3 regions of the Pseudomonas sp. HP_12 genome follow, and region 2 is predicted to be linked to each of the others. Evidence: predicted binding sites of a transcription regulator. Region 2 holds the regulator's gene; each other region holds the start of a gene.
The links. Region 2 encodes sigma-54, which starts transcription at its own class of promoters, with help from an activator protein. Its sites were predicted from a motif close to ANTGGCATNNANNTTGCTNT; they were not measured.
Positions count from the first base shown of each region.

Region 1 (5,320 bases), on a different contig from region 2:
GGGCAAAACCCTATGAGAAGACTTAAGCGTGATCCGATGGAAAGAGCATTTTCGCGCGGATACCAGTACGGCGTATCCGGTAAATCCCGTGAGCTTTGCCCATTTACTCTACCGTCAGTGCGTCAAGCCTGGATCAATGGCTGGCGAGAAGGACGCGGCGACAACTGGGACGGTATGACCGGCACTGCGGGCATTCACAGACTCAACGAACTTCACGCGGTCGGCTGACGCCACCCTCACGTTACGGCCTGACCTAAAGCTTCTTCGACATTCCTGATCGCTTCATCATGACCACGCACGCCCCACCCGGGCGGCGGGCTAAAGCCCAAGAGGGGTTCCAGTCGGAACCCCTCTTTTTGTTCACGCCGTCAGCGATCAGACCGCTTGGCGAGTCATCGCTGCGATCGCGTCCACCGACTCGCGAATCAGCGCCGGCCCTTTATAGATAAAGCCCGAATAAATCTGCACCAGACTCGCCCCCGCCGCGATCTTCTCGGCTGCGTGCCTGCCTTCGGTGATGCCGCCAGCGGCAATGATCGGCAAGCGCCCACCCAACTCACCCGCCAGCACCTTGACGATGTGCGTGCTCTGCTCGCGCACCGGCGCGCCCGAAAGCCCGCCCGCTTCGTCACCGTGGGGCAAGCCCTCGACGCCCTTGCGGCTGAGGGTGGTGTTGGTCGCGATCACCGCGTCCATCCCCGATTCCAGTAACGCGCTGGCCACCAGTACGGTCTCTTCGTCACTCATGTCCGGGGCAATCTTGATCGCCAGCGGCACGCGTTTGCCGTGGATCAGCGTCAGGGCTTCCTGACGTACCCGCAAGGCTTCGAGCAGTTGCTTGAGCGAATCGCCGAATTGCAGGCTGCGCAGTCCCGGCGTGTTGGGCGAGCTGACGTTGACGGTGATGTAACTGGCGTGGGCGTACACCTTGTCCAGGCAGATGAGGTAGTCATCTACGGCGCGCTCAACCGGCGTGTCGACGTTCTTGCCGATGTTGATGCCCAGCACGCCGTTGTACTGCGCGGCCTGCACCCGGCTCACCAGATGGTCGACGCCCAGGTTGTTGAAGCCCATGCGGTTGATGATCGCCTGGGCGTGGGGCAGACGGAATACGCGCGGTTTTGGATTGCCCGGCTGCGGGCGCGGCGTGACCGTGCCGATCTCGACGAAACCGAAGCCCAGTTGGGCGAAGCCGTCGATGGCCGCGCCGTTCTTGTCCAGCCCTGCCGCCAGCCCGACCGGGTTGGGGAAGCGCAGGCCCATGACGGTCACCGGCAACTGCATCGGCGCCTTGTTGAACAGGCCGTTGAGCCCCAGACGCCCGCCCGCTCCGATCAGGTCAATGGACAGATCGTGGGAGGTTTCCGGGGAGAGTTTGAACAGTAACTGGCGGGCCAAGTTATACATGGGCGGGGGCGGCTCGATTGCGGCTGGGATCAGCGGCGGATTATAAACGCCGGTGCGGGCGAAGCGCGAGGCATGTCGAGAACTTTGCTTACAACCTCGGCTCCCGCTGGCATATGGCTTGCTTAGTGCCTATATCGACTCGATCCAATGGCGGAGCGAGACACAGGACAACGACGTCGCTGGCGCCCCGGTTCAATCGGGGCGAGGCGGCGTTTTTTTTGGACGATCGGCAGCGCTGACCAGCGCGTCGGCCTCCACGCGGAATGGCACTCATGAATGACACGCTTACCCCCTCGCTGGCCTGGGTCAACGGCAGCGATGCACCGGAACTGACCAGTGTCGACCTCGGTTTCATGGCGCTGACTGACAGCGCCTCGCTGATCGTCGCCGCGACCCAGGGCTTCGCTCAGCCCTATGGCCTGCACATCAACCTGCACCGGCAGACATCGTGGGCCAACCTGCGGGACAAACTGGTCAGCGGCGAACTTCACGCCGCCCACAGCCTTTACGGTCTGGTCTATGCCGTGCAACTGGGGCTGGCCGGGCCGGCAAAAAACATGGCCGTGCTAATGGGGCTGAACCAGAACGGCCAGAGCATCAACCTGTCGAGGGCGCTGCAGGATGCCGGCGTGACCACTCCTGAGGCACTCGATCGGCGCACGCACCAAAGCGACTCAAAACTGACGTTCGCCCAGACCTTCCCCACCGGCAATCATGCGTTGTGGCTGTATTACTGGCTCGCGAGCCAGGGCATTCATCCGCTGCGCGACGTCGACAGCGTGGTGGTGCCGCCGCCGCAGATGGTTGAACACTTGCAGGCGGGGCGCATCGATGGTTTTTGCGTCGGTGAGCCGTGGGGTGCCAGCGCCGTTCAGCAGAACCTGGGGTTCACCCTGGCGACCTCCCAGGCCATCTGGCCGGATCACCCGGAAAAGGTGTTGGCGTGCAGCCTGGAATTTGCCGAGCAGTACCCGAACACCGCGCGGGCGCTGGTAATGGCCGTGCTTGAAGCCAGTCGCTTCATCGAAGAGAGCACCGACAACCGGCGCAGCACCGCGCAGCTGCTCAGCGCCGCCGAGTACGTGAATGCACCGGTCGGCGCCATCGAATCCCGGCTACTGGGCGAGTACGACGACGGGCTCGGCAACCGATGGCACGACCACCACGCGATCCGCTTCCATGGCCACGGTCAGGTGAACATGCCTTGGCTGTCCGACGGCATGTGGTTCATGACCCAGTTCCGCCGCTGGGGATTGCTGCGCGAAGACCCGGATTATCTCGACGTTGCCCGCAGCGTCCAGCAGCTCGACCTGTACCGCGAGGCCGCCGACGCACTGGGCATCGCCGTCCCGCCGTCGCCGATGCGCAGCAGCCAGTTGATCGACGGCAAAATCTGGGACGGCAGCGACCCGGCGCGTTACGCCCGCAGCTTCAAGCTGCACGCGCTGGCCGATGCCACCCTCGTTCATGCTGATCGCTGAGGAGACGCCAAGATGCTGCGAATCCTGCTGATCAATGACACCCCCAAGAAGGTCGGTCGCCTGAAAGCGGCGCTGACCGAGGCCGGCTTCGAGGTGATCGACGAATCCGGGCTGATCATCGACCTGCCGGCGCGGGTTCAGGCAGTGCGCCCGGACGTGATCCTCATCGACACCGAATCGCCGGGCCGTGATGTGCTGGAGCAAGTGGTGCTGGTGACCCGCGATCTGCCGCGCCCCATCGTGATGTTCACCGACGAGCACGACCCGGTCGTGATGCGTCAGGCGATCAAGTCCGGGGTCAGCGCCTACATCGTCGAAGGCATTCACGCACAGCGCCTGCAGCCGATTCTGGACGTGGCCATGGCCCGCTTCGAAAGCGATCAGGACCTGCGCGCGCAACTGCATGCCCGCGACCAGCAACTGGCCGAACGCAAGCGCATCGAAACGGCCAAGGGCCTGCTGATGAAGATGAAGCAGTGCAACGAAGAAGAGGCCTACACCCTGATGCGACGCCAGGCCATGAGCCGGCAGCAGAAACTGATTCAGGTGGCGGAACAAATCATTGCCATGAGTGAGCTGTTGGGCTGAGCCTTTCCATTTTCGGGCTGGCCGTGCTTGTTTGATCCAGACGGTTTCACCCAACCCTTCTCTAGCCCACAGCTCGCGGCGCACATTTGGCCCATGTATTGCTAGCTACACATCACAGGTAGCCAACGGCGGTTGCCCACTCACGACAAAGACGTCGCACCCCTTCGCGAAAGCGCACAGGGCTGCGGCGTTTTTTCGTTTTTGCCCTGAACACATCGGGGCGGGTGGAGTGCCGGTCTGGTGCTTCGCCTGCATGACCTGACCCGTAGCGGTGCGAGCGACATCTCCACCGAACACGAATCCCTGCAGATGAGGTGGTAGATGAACACGAGTTTCTGGAAAGCCGGCCATAAACCGACACTGTTCGCAGCGTTCCTGTATTTCGACCTGAGCTTCATGGTCTGGTACCTGCTCGGCCCGATGGCCGTGCAGATTGCCGCCGACCTGCACCTGACCACCCAGCAGCGGGGCCTGATGGTCGCCACGCCGATTCTCGCGGGTGCGGTGCTGCGCTTCATCATGGGCATGCTGGCCGATCAGTTGTCGCCAAAAACTGCCGGGATCATCGGCCAGGTCATCGTCATCACCGCGCTGCTGGGCGCCTGGCAACTGGGCATTCACAGCTATGAACAGGCGCTGCTGCTCGGCGTATTCCTTGGCATGGCGGGCGCGTCCTTTGCCGTGGCCCTGCCCCTCGCCTCCCAGTGGTACCCGCCGCAGCACCAGGGCAAAGCCATGGGCATCGCCGGCGCCGGCAACTCCGGCACTGTGTTCGCGGCACTGATTGCGCCCGTCCTGGCCGCCAGCTTCGGCTGGAACAATGTGTTCGGTTTTGCCGTCGCGCCATTGCTGCTGACCCTCATCGCGTTCTCGCTCATGGCGAAAAACGCCCCGGAACGCCCCAAAGCCAAATCCATGGCTGACTATTTCAAGGCCCTGGGCGACCGCGACAGTTGGTGGTTCATGTTCTTTTACAGCGTGACCTTCGGCGGCTTCATCGGCCTGGCCAGCGCCCTGCCCGGCTACTTCAACGATCAATACGGCTTGAGCCCGGTGACGGCGGGTTACTACACCGCCGCCTGCGTCTTCGGCGGCAGCATGATGCGGCCACTGGGCGGCGCCCTCGCCGATCGCTTCGGCGGGATTCGCACGCTGTCGGGCATGTACGCTGTCGCCGCCATCTGCATCGCCGCCGTCGGGTTTAACCTGCCCAGCTCATGGGCCGCACTGGCGCTGTTCGTCGCGGCCATGCTCGGCCTCGGTGCCGGTAACGGCGCGGTGTTCCAGCTGGTGCCGCAACGCTTTCGCAAAGAGATCGGCGTGATGACCGGCCTGATCGGCATGGCCGGCGGCATCGGTGGCTTCCTGCTCGCCGCCGGGCTCGGCGCGATCAAGCAGAACACTGGCGAGTACCAACTGGGCCTATGGCTGTTCGCGTTCCTTGGCGTGCTAGCCTGGTTCGGCCTGATGAATGTCAAGCGTCGCTGGAGAACCACTTGGGGCTCGGCCGCGGTCACCGCCGCCCGTGTCTAGGCCGTGAGCGTCAATCCGGGGCTGACGCCGGTCGCGCCCACTGCGACCGGTTTGCAACTGCGCGTCGCCGAATTCAGCGCCACCGGGCCGCGGGCGGAGAATCAGGACGCCCTTCGCGTGGTCACTCCCGCTCCAGCGCTCGCGGCCAGCAAGGGCTATCTGTTCGCCCTTGCCGACGGCGTCAGCCAATGCGCCGATGGCGGTCTGGCCTCCCGGGCCACGCTGCAAGCGCTGGCGATGGACTATTACGCGACGCCGGAAACCTGGAGCGTCGCCCAGGCCCTTGACCGCCTGCTGCTGGCACAGAACCG
Region 1 covers NZ_JBTOQG010000004.1:14,752-20,071, forward strand. The annotation lists gene rmf (ribosome modulation factor) at 13-228, shown strand; gene ACYASU_RS04605 (quinone-dependent dihydroorotate dehydrogenase) at 376-1,407, opposite strand; gene ACYASU_RS04610 (CmpA/NrtA family ABC transporter substrate-binding protein) at 1,680-2,888, shown strand; gene ACYASU_RS04615 (ANTAR domain-containing response regulator) at 2,901-3,476, shown strand; gene ACYASU_RS04620 (nitrate/nitrite transporter) at 3,798-5,009, shown strand; gene ACYASU_RS04625 (protein kinase domain-containing protein) at 5,061-5,320, shown strand, end outside.
Region 1: the regulator sigma-54 is predicted to act here: its motif matches at 1,513-1,532, upstream of ACYASU_RS04610 (CmpA/NrtA family ABC transporter substrate-binding protein).

Region 2 (5,320 bases):
GTTGTTTGCGGAGCGCACGGCGGCTTCGTTGGCCGTGCCCAGCTCCCGAAACAGCAACGAAGTCACGATGGCTAAGATGGCTGCCACCGCCAGGGTGCTCCCCAGCATCAGCATCTTCTCGGACCTTGATCTGACCCCTCGCGCTAATGGAGGCATGGCTGTCAGTGGCATCGCTCATCTCTGACGGTAATGGACGCGTCGGGCAGCGGTAAGGCTTATTCGCCTTCGTCGAACTTGTTATTGATCAGTTCGACCAGTCCCGCCAGCGCGGCATCGGCTTCTTCACCTTCGGTGGCCAAGTGAATCAGGGTGCCCTTGCCGGCCGCGAGCATCATGACGGCCATAATGCTTTTGCCGTCGACCATCGTCTCCGGCGTGCGACCGACCCTGATCTGGCAAGGGTACTTGCCGGCGACGCCCACGAATTTGGCGGCGGCCCGGGCGTGCAGACCCAGCTTGTTGATGATGGTGATTTCTAGAGCGGGCATCGCGATGGAGGTCCTTTCAGCTTAGGTCGCGGTGGCGGACCTGAACATTCTTGAGCGATTGCTGCAGCACCTGACCCAGACGTTCGGTCAGGTAGACGGAGCGGTGGTGTCCGCCGGTGCAGCCAATGGCAATAGTAACGTAGGCGCGGTTGCTGGCGGCGAAGCGCGGCAACCACTTATTGAGGTACGAAAAGATGTCCTGGAACATTTCTTCGACGTCCGGTTGAGCCGCGAGGTAATCGGCAACCGGCTTGTCGAGGCCGGACTGCTCGCGCAGCTCGGGCTTCCAGTACGGATTCGGCAGGCAGCGCACGTCGAACACCAGGTCGGCGTCCACGGGCATGCCGCGCTTGAAGCCGAAGGATTCGATGAGGAAGGCAGTGCCCGGCTCGGGTTTGTTCAGCAGGCGCAGTTTGAGAATGTCGCGCAGCTGGTAGAGATTCAGGTGCGTGGTGTCGACCGTCAGATCAGCCAAGTCGATGATCGGACCGAGCAGGGTTTTTTCGTCACGAATCGCTTCGGCCAGCGAGCGGGTTGCCGTGCTCAGCGGGTGACGACGGCGGGTCTCTGAAAAGCGCTTTAGCAGGGTGGCTTCATCGGCGTCGAGAAACAGCACGTCGCACTGGATGTGCCGGGCCCGAACTTCGGCGAGCATGCGCGGGAATCGCGTCAGGTGACTGGGCAGATTGCGCGCGTCGATCGAGACCGCCAGCAGGGGCTCAGCCAGTTCGGTGTTGATCAGCGCGCGCTCCGCCAGCTCTGGAAGCAGGCCGGCGGGCAGATTGTCGACGCAGTAGAAACCGCTGTCTTCAAGGACATCGAGGGCCGTGCTCTTGCCGGAGCCGGAGCGGCCGCTGACGATGATCATCCGCATGATCAGTGACCGTTCTGGACGTCGAGCACGACGCTGTAGAGCTCTTCGTCGGTTTTGGCACCGCGCAGGCGCTTACGCACATCATCACGGTCGAGCATGCTGGCGATCTGGCGCAGCAATTCAAGGTGAGCATCGGTGGCCGCTTCCGGGACCAGCAGCACAAACAGCAGGTCAACCGGTGCGCCGTCGATGGCGTCGAAATCGATGGGTTTTTCCAGATGCAGTACGGCGCTGACAGGCGTTGAGCAGCCCTTCAGGCGGCAGTGAGGAATGGCGATGCCATTGCCGAATCCGGTGGAGCCGAGCTTTTCACGGGCAATCAGGCTCTCAAACACGACCTGCTCATCCAGATCGGGCACTTGCTTCCCGATCATGCTGGCGATGTATTGGAGTACGGCTTTTTTGCTGCCGCCTGGCACGTTCACGAGTGAACGGCCAGGGGTCAGGATATTTTCAAGTCGGATCATGGGTGGGGAGTGTCAGCGAGCAGTCGCGCCTTGCAGCAGACTTTGCTGTTTTTCCTTATGTTTTTTGAGTTGGCGGTCAAGCTTGTCGGCAAGCAGGTCAATGGCTGCGTACATGTCGTCGTGTTCGGCGTTGGCAACCACTTCAGCGCCAGGAACGTGCAAGGTGGCTTCGATTTTCTGCTTGAGCTTCTCGACCTCCATGGTGACCTGCACATTCGTGATCTTGTCAAAGTGGCGTTCCAATCGGGCGAGTTTCTCGCCGATGTAGGTACGCAGAGGTTCAGTCACTTCCAGCTGGTGTCCACTGATGTTGACTTGCATACAGCTTCTCCTTCGTTGCCAGTGCATTAAGAGGCAGGCGTAATGCCTGCCACTGGAACGCTTTGACGTGTGACCTTTACATCAGTCGCTTGCGTTCGCTGGACGGCGAGATCCCAAGGGATTCGCGGTACTTGGCGACTGTGCGACGGGCCACTTGAATGCCTTGTGCTTCCAGTAAACCAGCGATCTTGCTGTCACTCAACGGCTTTTTCTGATTTTCCGCAGCGACCAGTTTTTTGATGATCGCGCGAATCGCCGTGGACGAGCATTCGCCGCCTTCGGAGGTGCTGACGTGGCTGGAAAAGAAATATTTGAGTTCGTAGATCCCGCGCGGGGTGTGCATGAACTTCTGCGTGGTCACCCGGGAGATCGTCGATTCGTGCATGCCGACCGCTTCCGCGATGTCATGCAGAACGAGGGGCTTCATGGCCTCGTCACCGTACTCGAGGAAGCCTCGCTGGTGTTCGACGATTTGCGTGGCCACCTTCATCAGCGTCTCGTTGCGGCTCTGCAGGCTCTTGATGAACCAGCGAGCTTCCTGCAGCTGATTGCGCATGAACGTGTTGTCGGCACTGGTATCGGCGCGACGCACAAAACCGGCGTACTGCGGATTGACCCGCAGACGCGGCACGGATTCCTGGTTCAGCTCCACCAGCCAGCGCTCGTTGTCCTTGCGCACGATGACGTCAGGCACGACGTATTCGGCTTCGCTGGACTCGATCTGCGAGCCGGGGCGCGGATTGAGGCTCTGGACCAGTTCGATGACCTGACGCAGGTCGTCTTCCTTGAGCTTCATGCGGCGCATCAGTTGCGCGTAGTCGCGGCTGCCGAGCAGATCGATGTAGTCACTGACCAGCTTCTGCGCTTCCGCCAGCCACTTGGTTTTGGCGGGCAGCTGGCGAAGCTGCAGCAGCAGGCATTCACTCAGGTTGCGAGCGCCGATGCCGGCAGGCTCGAACTGCTGAATGCGGTGCAGAACGGCTTCGATTTCGTCCAGCTCGATATCGAGCTCAGGGTCGAAGGCGTCGAGCATTTCTTCGAGTGTTTCGTCGAGGTAGCCCTGATTGTTGATGCAGTCGATCAGCGTCACGGCGATCAGGCGATCGGTGTCCGACATTGGCGCCAGGTTGAGTTGCCACAGCAGGTGGCTTTGCAGGCTCTCGCCAACGGAGGTGCGGGTGGTGAAATCCCACTCGTCATCGTCGTTGCTGGGCAGGCTGCTGGCACTGGTCTGATAGACGTCTTCCCACGCGGTGTCGACGGGCAGCTCGTTGGGAATGCGCTCGTTCCAGTCGCCGTCCTCCAGATTGTCGACGGTAGGCGCCGATTCCTGGTAGGTGGGTTCCTGAACATCAGCGTTGGGCTTTTGCTCTACGTTATCCGCCAAGGGGTCGGCGTTGTCGAAATCGTCGCCTTCCTCCTGCCGTTCCAGCATCGGGTTCGACTCCAGCGCTTCCTGAATCTCCTGTTGGAGATCCAGCGTCGACAACTGAAGCAATCGGATTGCCTGTTGCAGCTGAGGTGTCATCGTCAGCTGCTGGCCCATTCTCAAGACTAGCGAAGGTTTCATGGCAGGGCTTAACACCTTATTCGCCGGCGCACTGCGCGCCATTTACTAGCAGGGCGCCGAGGGCGCCAACTTAAGCAAATTATATGCCTGAAGCTGGAGGGTTTGCCTAGAGTGTGATGACAATTAAAAAACGAGGTTGGCGATGGCGCACATTGCGGGAGCCGCACAACCTCATGTCATCACTGCGGTTACAGGCGGAACTCGTGACCCAGATACACTTCCTTGACCAACTGGTTGGCCAGGATGGATTCGGCGTCGCCTTCGGCAATCAGCTGTCCATCGTTGACGATGTAAGCGGTTTCGCAGATATCCAGCGTCTCACGCACATTGTGGTCGGTGATCAGCACGCCGATCCCTTTGGCCTTGAGGTGGTGAATGATCTGCTTGATGTCGCCTACGGAAATAGGGTCAACACCGGCGAAGGGTTCGTCGAGGAGAATGAATTTCGGCGAAGTGGCGAGGGCGCGTGCGATTTCCACACGGCGACGTTCACCGCCCGACAGGCTCATGCCCAGATTGTCGCGAATGTGGGTGATGTGAAATTCCTGCAGCAGGCTTTCCAGCTCCTTGCGGCGGGCAGCGCGATCGAGCTCCTTGCGGGTCTCCAGGATCGCCATGATGTTGTCCGAGACGGAGAGCTTGCGGAAGATCGACGCTTCCTGTGGCAGGTAGCCAATACCGGCGCGTGCACGGCCGTGCATCGGCTGATGGCTGACGTCCTGGTCGTCGATCAGGACGCGACCCTGATCCGCTTGAACCAGGCCGACGATCATGTAGAAACAGGTGGTCTTGCCGGCGCCGTTGGGGCCAAGCAGGCCGACGATCTGGCCACTCTCGATGGACAGGCTGACGTCACGTACGACCTGGCGGCTTTTATAGGCCTTGGCCAGGTGCTGGGCTTTCAGCGTCGCCATTACTGGGCCTTCTGCTGGTCGGTTTTCTTTTTCGGCTGGATGACCATGTCGATACGAGGGCGTGGTGCGGTGACCTTGGTGCCATTGGCACGACCGGCGTTCACGACCTGCTTGACGGTGTCATAGACGATTTTCTCGCCTTCGGACGTGTTGCCGTCGTTGACCACTTTGGCCTTGTCGATCAGCACGATGCGGTTCTGGGCCGCGAAGTACTGGATAGTGACGCCCCAGGCCTGAACGATCGGCTTGTCCACCGATGGCTTCTGCTCGTAGTAGGCCAGGTTGCCCACGGACGTGAACACGTCCACGTCGCCTTGCGGTGTACGGGTGATGGTCACGGTGTTGCCGGTGATCTTCATCGTGCCCTGGGTGATGATGACATTGCCTTTGTAGGTGGCGATGCCTTGCTTGTCGTCCAGCTGCGCGTCATCCGACTGGATGTGGATGGGTTGATCGCGATCCGTCGGCAGAGACCAGGCGCTCGCGCTTCCCAGTGCTGCGCCCAGGCCGAGCAAAAAAGGAAGGGTTTTAACGAGCCTCATACTGTCCTCTTACGTTGGATAGCAGGTTCATCCTGCTTTCTTTCAGATACGCTTTCATACCCGTGCCGGTCGTTACACCGCCAAGGCCGTCGATTCTAACGGGTTGGGCAGTCTCCGCATATTGCTTCTGCGGGAATACAGTCA
Region 2 covers NZ_JBTOQG010000023.1:203,530-208,849, forward strand. The annotation lists gene ACYASU_RS16205 (sensor domain-containing diguanylate cyclase) at 1-171, opposite strand, end outside; gene ACYASU_RS16210 (HPr family phosphocarrier protein) at 216-488, opposite strand; gene rapZ (RNase adapter RapZ) at 505-1,362, opposite strand; gene ptsN (PTS IIA-like nitrogen regulatory protein PtsN) at 1,365-1,829, opposite strand; gene hpf (ribosome hibernation-promoting factor, HPF/YfiA family) at 1,842-2,150, opposite strand; gene ACYASU_RS16230 (RNA polymerase factor sigma-54) at 2,227-3,720, opposite strand; gene lptB (LPS export ABC transporter ATP-binding protein) at 3,909-4,634, opposite strand; gene lptA (lipopolysaccharide transport periplasmic protein LptA) at 4,634-5,176, opposite strand; gene lptC (LPS export ABC transporter periplasmic protein LptC) at 5,163-5,320, opposite strand, start outside.

Region 3 (5,320 bases), on a different contig from region 2:
TCGATCTCATCCTGGGACAGCAGGTCTTGCACGGCCATGTCGTGGTCCTACTGCAGTACGTAGTTAGTGAAAAGTACCTGTTCGATCACGCTCTTGCTCAGCTCTTTCTGGCCCACTTCCTGGACCACGGCTGCCGCCTTCTGGCGCAGCATTTCCATGCCCACCGGCGTTGCGATGGTATCGAATGGCTGACCGGAGAACATCATCACCAGGTTATTACGGATGACCGGCATGTGCGCTTTCAACGCTTCAAGGTCGGCGTGGTCACGGGCCAGCAAGGTGATGCTGACCTGCATGTAGCGCTGGCGACCGTTGACGTTGTAGTTGACGACGAAGGGCGGCGTCAGCGGTTCGAAGATCGCCTCTTTTTTGGCATTCGCCGCTTCCGCAATGGCGGCGGCGTCCGGCTTGCTTTCGGCCTTGTGCATGATGAACCAGGTCGCGCCTACCGACACACCAATGGCCAGCAGCAGCCCCACCACGATGAGGATGATGACTTTCAACTTGCCCTTTTTTGCAGGGTCCGCCACTGCTGCGTCGTCACTCTTCGCCATGCCAATAATCCGTCACTATCCAAGGGGTTCGGTGTTGCGTGACAGAGGAAGAGCAAGGGTTGTGCCAGAACGGCAGCCGCAAGCTGCAAGGGGTGAGCTAGAACCGCAGCTTCAAGCTGCAAGAGGTAAGCGGCAAGTTAAAGCAAAAGGCGGCAGAGCCCGAGAAACCGAGGTCTCCCATGCACTGCCGCCCTTGATCCTGCTTTTACTTGCCGCTTGCCGCTAATAACTTGAGGCTACTGAAAACGCCCAGGCGTTTTCAGGCGTAATAATCCACCGCGCTGGAACCCACAACGGTCAGCGGTGCGCTGGCAGCCGCCGAGGCGGCGTCCACCGGAGCACCGTCGGCGATGAGGTCGCTGCCACTGGCACCGTTGACGCGGCTGCCGCCGCCGTTGCGCTGACCATCGCCACCAGACTGCTGCTGAGCCTGTTGCTGCCAGCCCTGAGACTGGTCAGAAACGTTGACGTTGACCTGGCCCATGCCCTGCTGGACGAAGGAATCGCGCAGGCGAGACATCTGGCTTTCCAACGCTTCACGCACGCCGACGTGGGCGCTCATGAAGGTGACCTGGGTCTGCTGGTCCGCCGCCATATTGACGCGGATGTCCAGACGGCCCAGTTCAGCGGGCTCCAGCTGGATGTCCGCCTGTTTGAGGTTCTGGCTCGACAGGTACATCACACGGTTGACCACGCCTTCAGTCCATCCCCCCTGATTCATCGCCAATGGCTGATTGAGCAATGGCGTGGCAGGAGCCGACGTCGACGTGTTTTTCACTTGCGCGGCCTGGGACAAGGCCGCCAGTCGATCGGCGAAGTTGTCCACTCGCGTATCGCTGGTGGCGGCCTTCACGTCTTTCAGGCCGTCAGCCAGCAAGCCGCTGAAGGCTTTGTCGCCGCCGCCTTCGGTGGTGCTCTTGTCCACAGGCTGGTCGCCCAGCGCCGCCAGGTTGGTGGCCAGCAGTTGCGAAGGATCGGCGTTCGGGTCTTGCTTGCCCCCACCTTTGCCGTCGCCCTGCACACCGTTGTTCTGCGCCGTCTGCTGGGCCTTGTTTTCCAGGGCGACCTGCACAGCGGTCAAGCCTTCCAGCGGATCGGCGTACGGATCGAAATCGTCGCCGGCAGCGTCGGTTGCGTCGGTTGGCGCCTGCACCGCAGGCGGCGGCATCACGGGCAGCGGGCCGGCGAGAAGCGCCGGATCTACCACTGGCTGAACGGGAGGCGCGACGGCCACTGGCTCTTGCACCGGAGGCGTGACGGCCAGTGTCGGGTCCGGCACAGGGTCTACCGGCGGCGCATCCGCGAGGGTCGGGTCTTTCCCATTGTCAGTGCCGTCATCCTTGTCGTGAGCATCGCCTTTGCCCGCGCCGGCCTCATCGTCGGCCTTGCCGTTGACCGGCTTGGCAGGCAAGCCATTGCCGTTATCGGCAACGGTCTTGTCGGCGGCGGCAGACGTATGGCTGGCGGCAGGCTTGTCGTCGGCTGCCGAACTCTTGGCGCTTGCCGGCTTGGGCGCCGGATTATCCGCACCGTGAGACTTGACCGGCGCCTGTTTGGCGAAGACGTCAGAAAAGCTGGAACTGCTGTGCTTGACGGGTTCCGGCGCCTTGGTCGGGGCATTATTCCCGGCTTTCTGGGCTTTGGCCGCTGTCAAAGCCGTCAGTAATGGGTTGGTGGCGAGCGCCATGTGAATCTCCGCAAGAGCACAATTACAGAGAGACAAAGCAAATGGCGGGCCAGGTAGCGAGAGAGGCTGGATAAAACGTGAGTCCGAGGCAGAAAGCCGGAGGGCAACACCCGGCTCAGTGGTTGGCGTGGCAGAGTTGCAGTTCGTCTTCGAAAACCTTCCTGACGGCGCAGAATTCCTCTTTGATCTCGAACACCAGCCGCCTTATCCGGGCGTCATCCGCTGTCACCATGCCGCGACCCTGCTCTTCGAGTTGCAGGCACAGTTCTGACAAATGCGTGGCGCCCATGTTGCCGGTGCTGCCTTTGAAGCTGTGGGCCATCAGGCCGAGGCGTTGCAGCGAGGCGCTGGAGGAGGCAGTGAAGGAAGGGTCACGCAACAACAGGGTCATGTCGTTGACCCGATTGATGGAATCGGAAATGAACACCTGCAGCAGCGCCGGGTATTCAGCTTCCATCACGTCACGCAGCGTGCTGAGCACGTTGAAGTCCACAGGATTATTCGACACTTGTTCACTCCTTGATCAAGACGCGGGGATTATGCCAGACCCTCCCAGGCAAATTCCACGCTGGCCGTCCGGCCATCATCGGACCACCGACAGCGGTCGCTGAGCTGCCGGACCAGCGCAAGGCCGCGCCCGGACAATTGGGTGACCGCAGGCGGCAGCGCCAGCACGCGATCGGAATCGAAACCCGCACCACTGTCCTGCACCCGCACCGTCAGGCGACCGCCCTCGCCGTCCGGGACGATCTGAAAATCGATGCGGATAAAACCGTCCACCAGACGATCGAGGCGTTCGGCGCGTTGCTGGTAGTAAAGCCCAAAACCTGCGGCGTCGCGCTTCAGCGCCGAGTCGAGCCCGAGCACGCCATGCTCCAGCGCGTTGCTGTACAGCTCCGACAACACGATATACAGCTCGCTGCTCTGCATGCGCAAGCCGTGTACCTCCTGCAGCAGTTGCAACAGATACGGCAGCGGGTTGAAGCGCTTGAGCGTTGCCGCGCGGTACTCGAACGACGCGGACCAATCCAGCGGGCTGGAATCGCCGCTGTCGGTATAGATGACCGAGGGCGGGCCAAGCAGGTCAGGCTCGGTGAAGGCCACTTCGACCATGCTCACATCGTCCCGCGCCTGGCCGCGAAAGCGCGCCAGAGCCCACTGCACTTCTTCGATGAGCAGCGCCGGGTTGCGGTTGCTCACCAGCACATTCTGCAGACGCCGGGCGCCGAACAGTTCGCCGTCCTGGCCGGTGCTGTCGACCACGCCGTCGGACAGCAGAAACACCCGGTCCCCCGGCCCGAAGGGATACACCTGGGTGTTGTCGTCAAAGCTGGCGGCGCTCAAGACACCGAGGGGCACGTTCGACGAAATCAGCGGCGTGTGCGGCCGGTCATCGCCATGCAGCAGGTAACCATCCGGCAGGCCGCCGTTCCAGACCTCGACCAGCTGCTGCTTGAAGTTCAGGGACAGCAACGCGGCGCAGCAGAACATGTCGACGGGCAGGATGCGTTTGAGCTTGGCGTTCATCTCCCGCAGGGTTTCGGACAAGCCGTACCCCTTGGCGGTCATGCCGTAGAACACCTCGGCCAGCGGCATCGCGCCCACCGCCGCCGGCAACCCATGGCCGGTGAAATCCCCCAGCAGCAGGTGCATGTTGCCGGACGGCGACCACGCAGCCAAAAGCAGGTCGCCGTTGAACAGCGCGTAGGGCGATTGCAGGTAACGGATGTTGCGTGAACTCAGGCACCCGGAGTGGGCGATCTGGTCGAACACCGCCTTGGCCACGCGCTGTTCGTTGAGCAGGTATTTATGGTGGCGGGTGATCAGGTCGCGCTGGTGCAGGACGGTTTCCTGCAGCACGCGAAGGCGGTTCATGGCGTTGATCTTGGCGGCCAGCACCACTTGGTTGTAGGGCTTGGCAATGAAGTCGTCGCCGCCGGCGTCGAGGCAACGGGCAAGGTCTTCGCCTTCGGTCAGGGACGTCAGGAAGATGATCGGGACCAGCGCGTCACCCGCGAGTGTCTTGATCTGGCGCGCCGCTTCGAAGCCGTCCATGACCGGCATCATGGCGTCCATCAGCACCAGTTGCGGCCGCCGACGCTCGAACAGCCCGACGGCTTCGGCGCCGTCGCTGGCGGTCAGGACGTCATGGCCCTGGCGGCTGACGATGGCGGACAGGAGCATCCGGTCGCTGACGTTGTCATCAGCGATGAGGACCGTCAGGCGATCGGAGGCAGGCGAGATCATCAGGCGATTTTGAAGAGTTTGGAGAAGCTGGAGATGGTGAGGATTTTGTGGACGTCGGCGGTGCAGTTGACCAACTGGACTTCGGCTCTTTCGCCGCCGGCATGGTCGCGCAGCAGGAGGAGCATACCGAGCGCTGAACTGTCGAGGTAGGTCGTGTCTTTCAGGTCAACCGTATAGCGTTTGGCCTCGTGTTCTTTTTCGTAGGCGCCACGAAAGTCCTGGTGCTTCGAGAAGTCGAAGCGTCCTTTGATGGTGATGGTCAGCTCTTGGCCATCTTTGGAGCGTTCGGAGGTAACTGACATTGGCAAATTCCTTGTATGAAACAGCGCCAGACGCTTGAGTTTTAGCAGCCCTTGTGAGGCGTGGCAAATCGTTAGCTTTTACTTGGCTTTCAGGATCAAGAGGGCCCGCCTAACGGCGGACGTTTCGCCTTCGGCGAGTTACTTGGAAAAGCACCCCAAGTAACCAAGGGTGCTTGCTCTCGGTTGGGTTCCTCCTTCGTCGGAATACCCTCACTCCGACGACGCTCCGTGGGCCCGCGCCGAACGGACATCCATGTCCTGACGGCGCTCTCGCGGCATCCCTGCCGCTCGGCCCACTCCGCGTCGTCTGCGTTCGGCCCGCACCCAAGTCGCGATTGGCGGTGTTTGGGCTTTTTGTGTACGAAAATCAAAAACAGATCAAAAGCAGATCAAAAGCTTCCCGGCTAAAGCCGGTCCTACGGTCAGAGCCACAACCAATCCCACGGGATGCATGCGATGACTTAGTGGGACCGGCTTCAGCCGGGAAGACGCCGGCTTGGTCGCCATCAGTTTTGCAGTGTGTCTTCCGA
Region 3 covers NZ_JBTOQG010000012.1:10,843-16,162, forward strand. The annotation lists gene fliM (flagellar motor switch protein FliM) at 1-38, opposite strand, end outside; gene fliL (flagellar basal body-associated protein FliL) at 48-554, opposite strand; gene ACYASU_RS10070 (flagellar hook-length control protein FliK) at 814-2,241, opposite strand; gene ACYASU_RS10075 (Hpt domain-containing protein) at 2,357-2,749, opposite strand; gene ACYASU_RS10080 (ATP-binding SpoIIE family protein phosphatase) at 2,779-4,488, opposite strand; gene ACYASU_RS10085 (STAS domain-containing protein) at 4,488-4,790, opposite strand.
Region 3: the regulator sigma-54 is predicted to act here: its motif matches at 2,276-2,295, upstream of ACYASU_RS10070 (flagellar hook-length control protein FliK).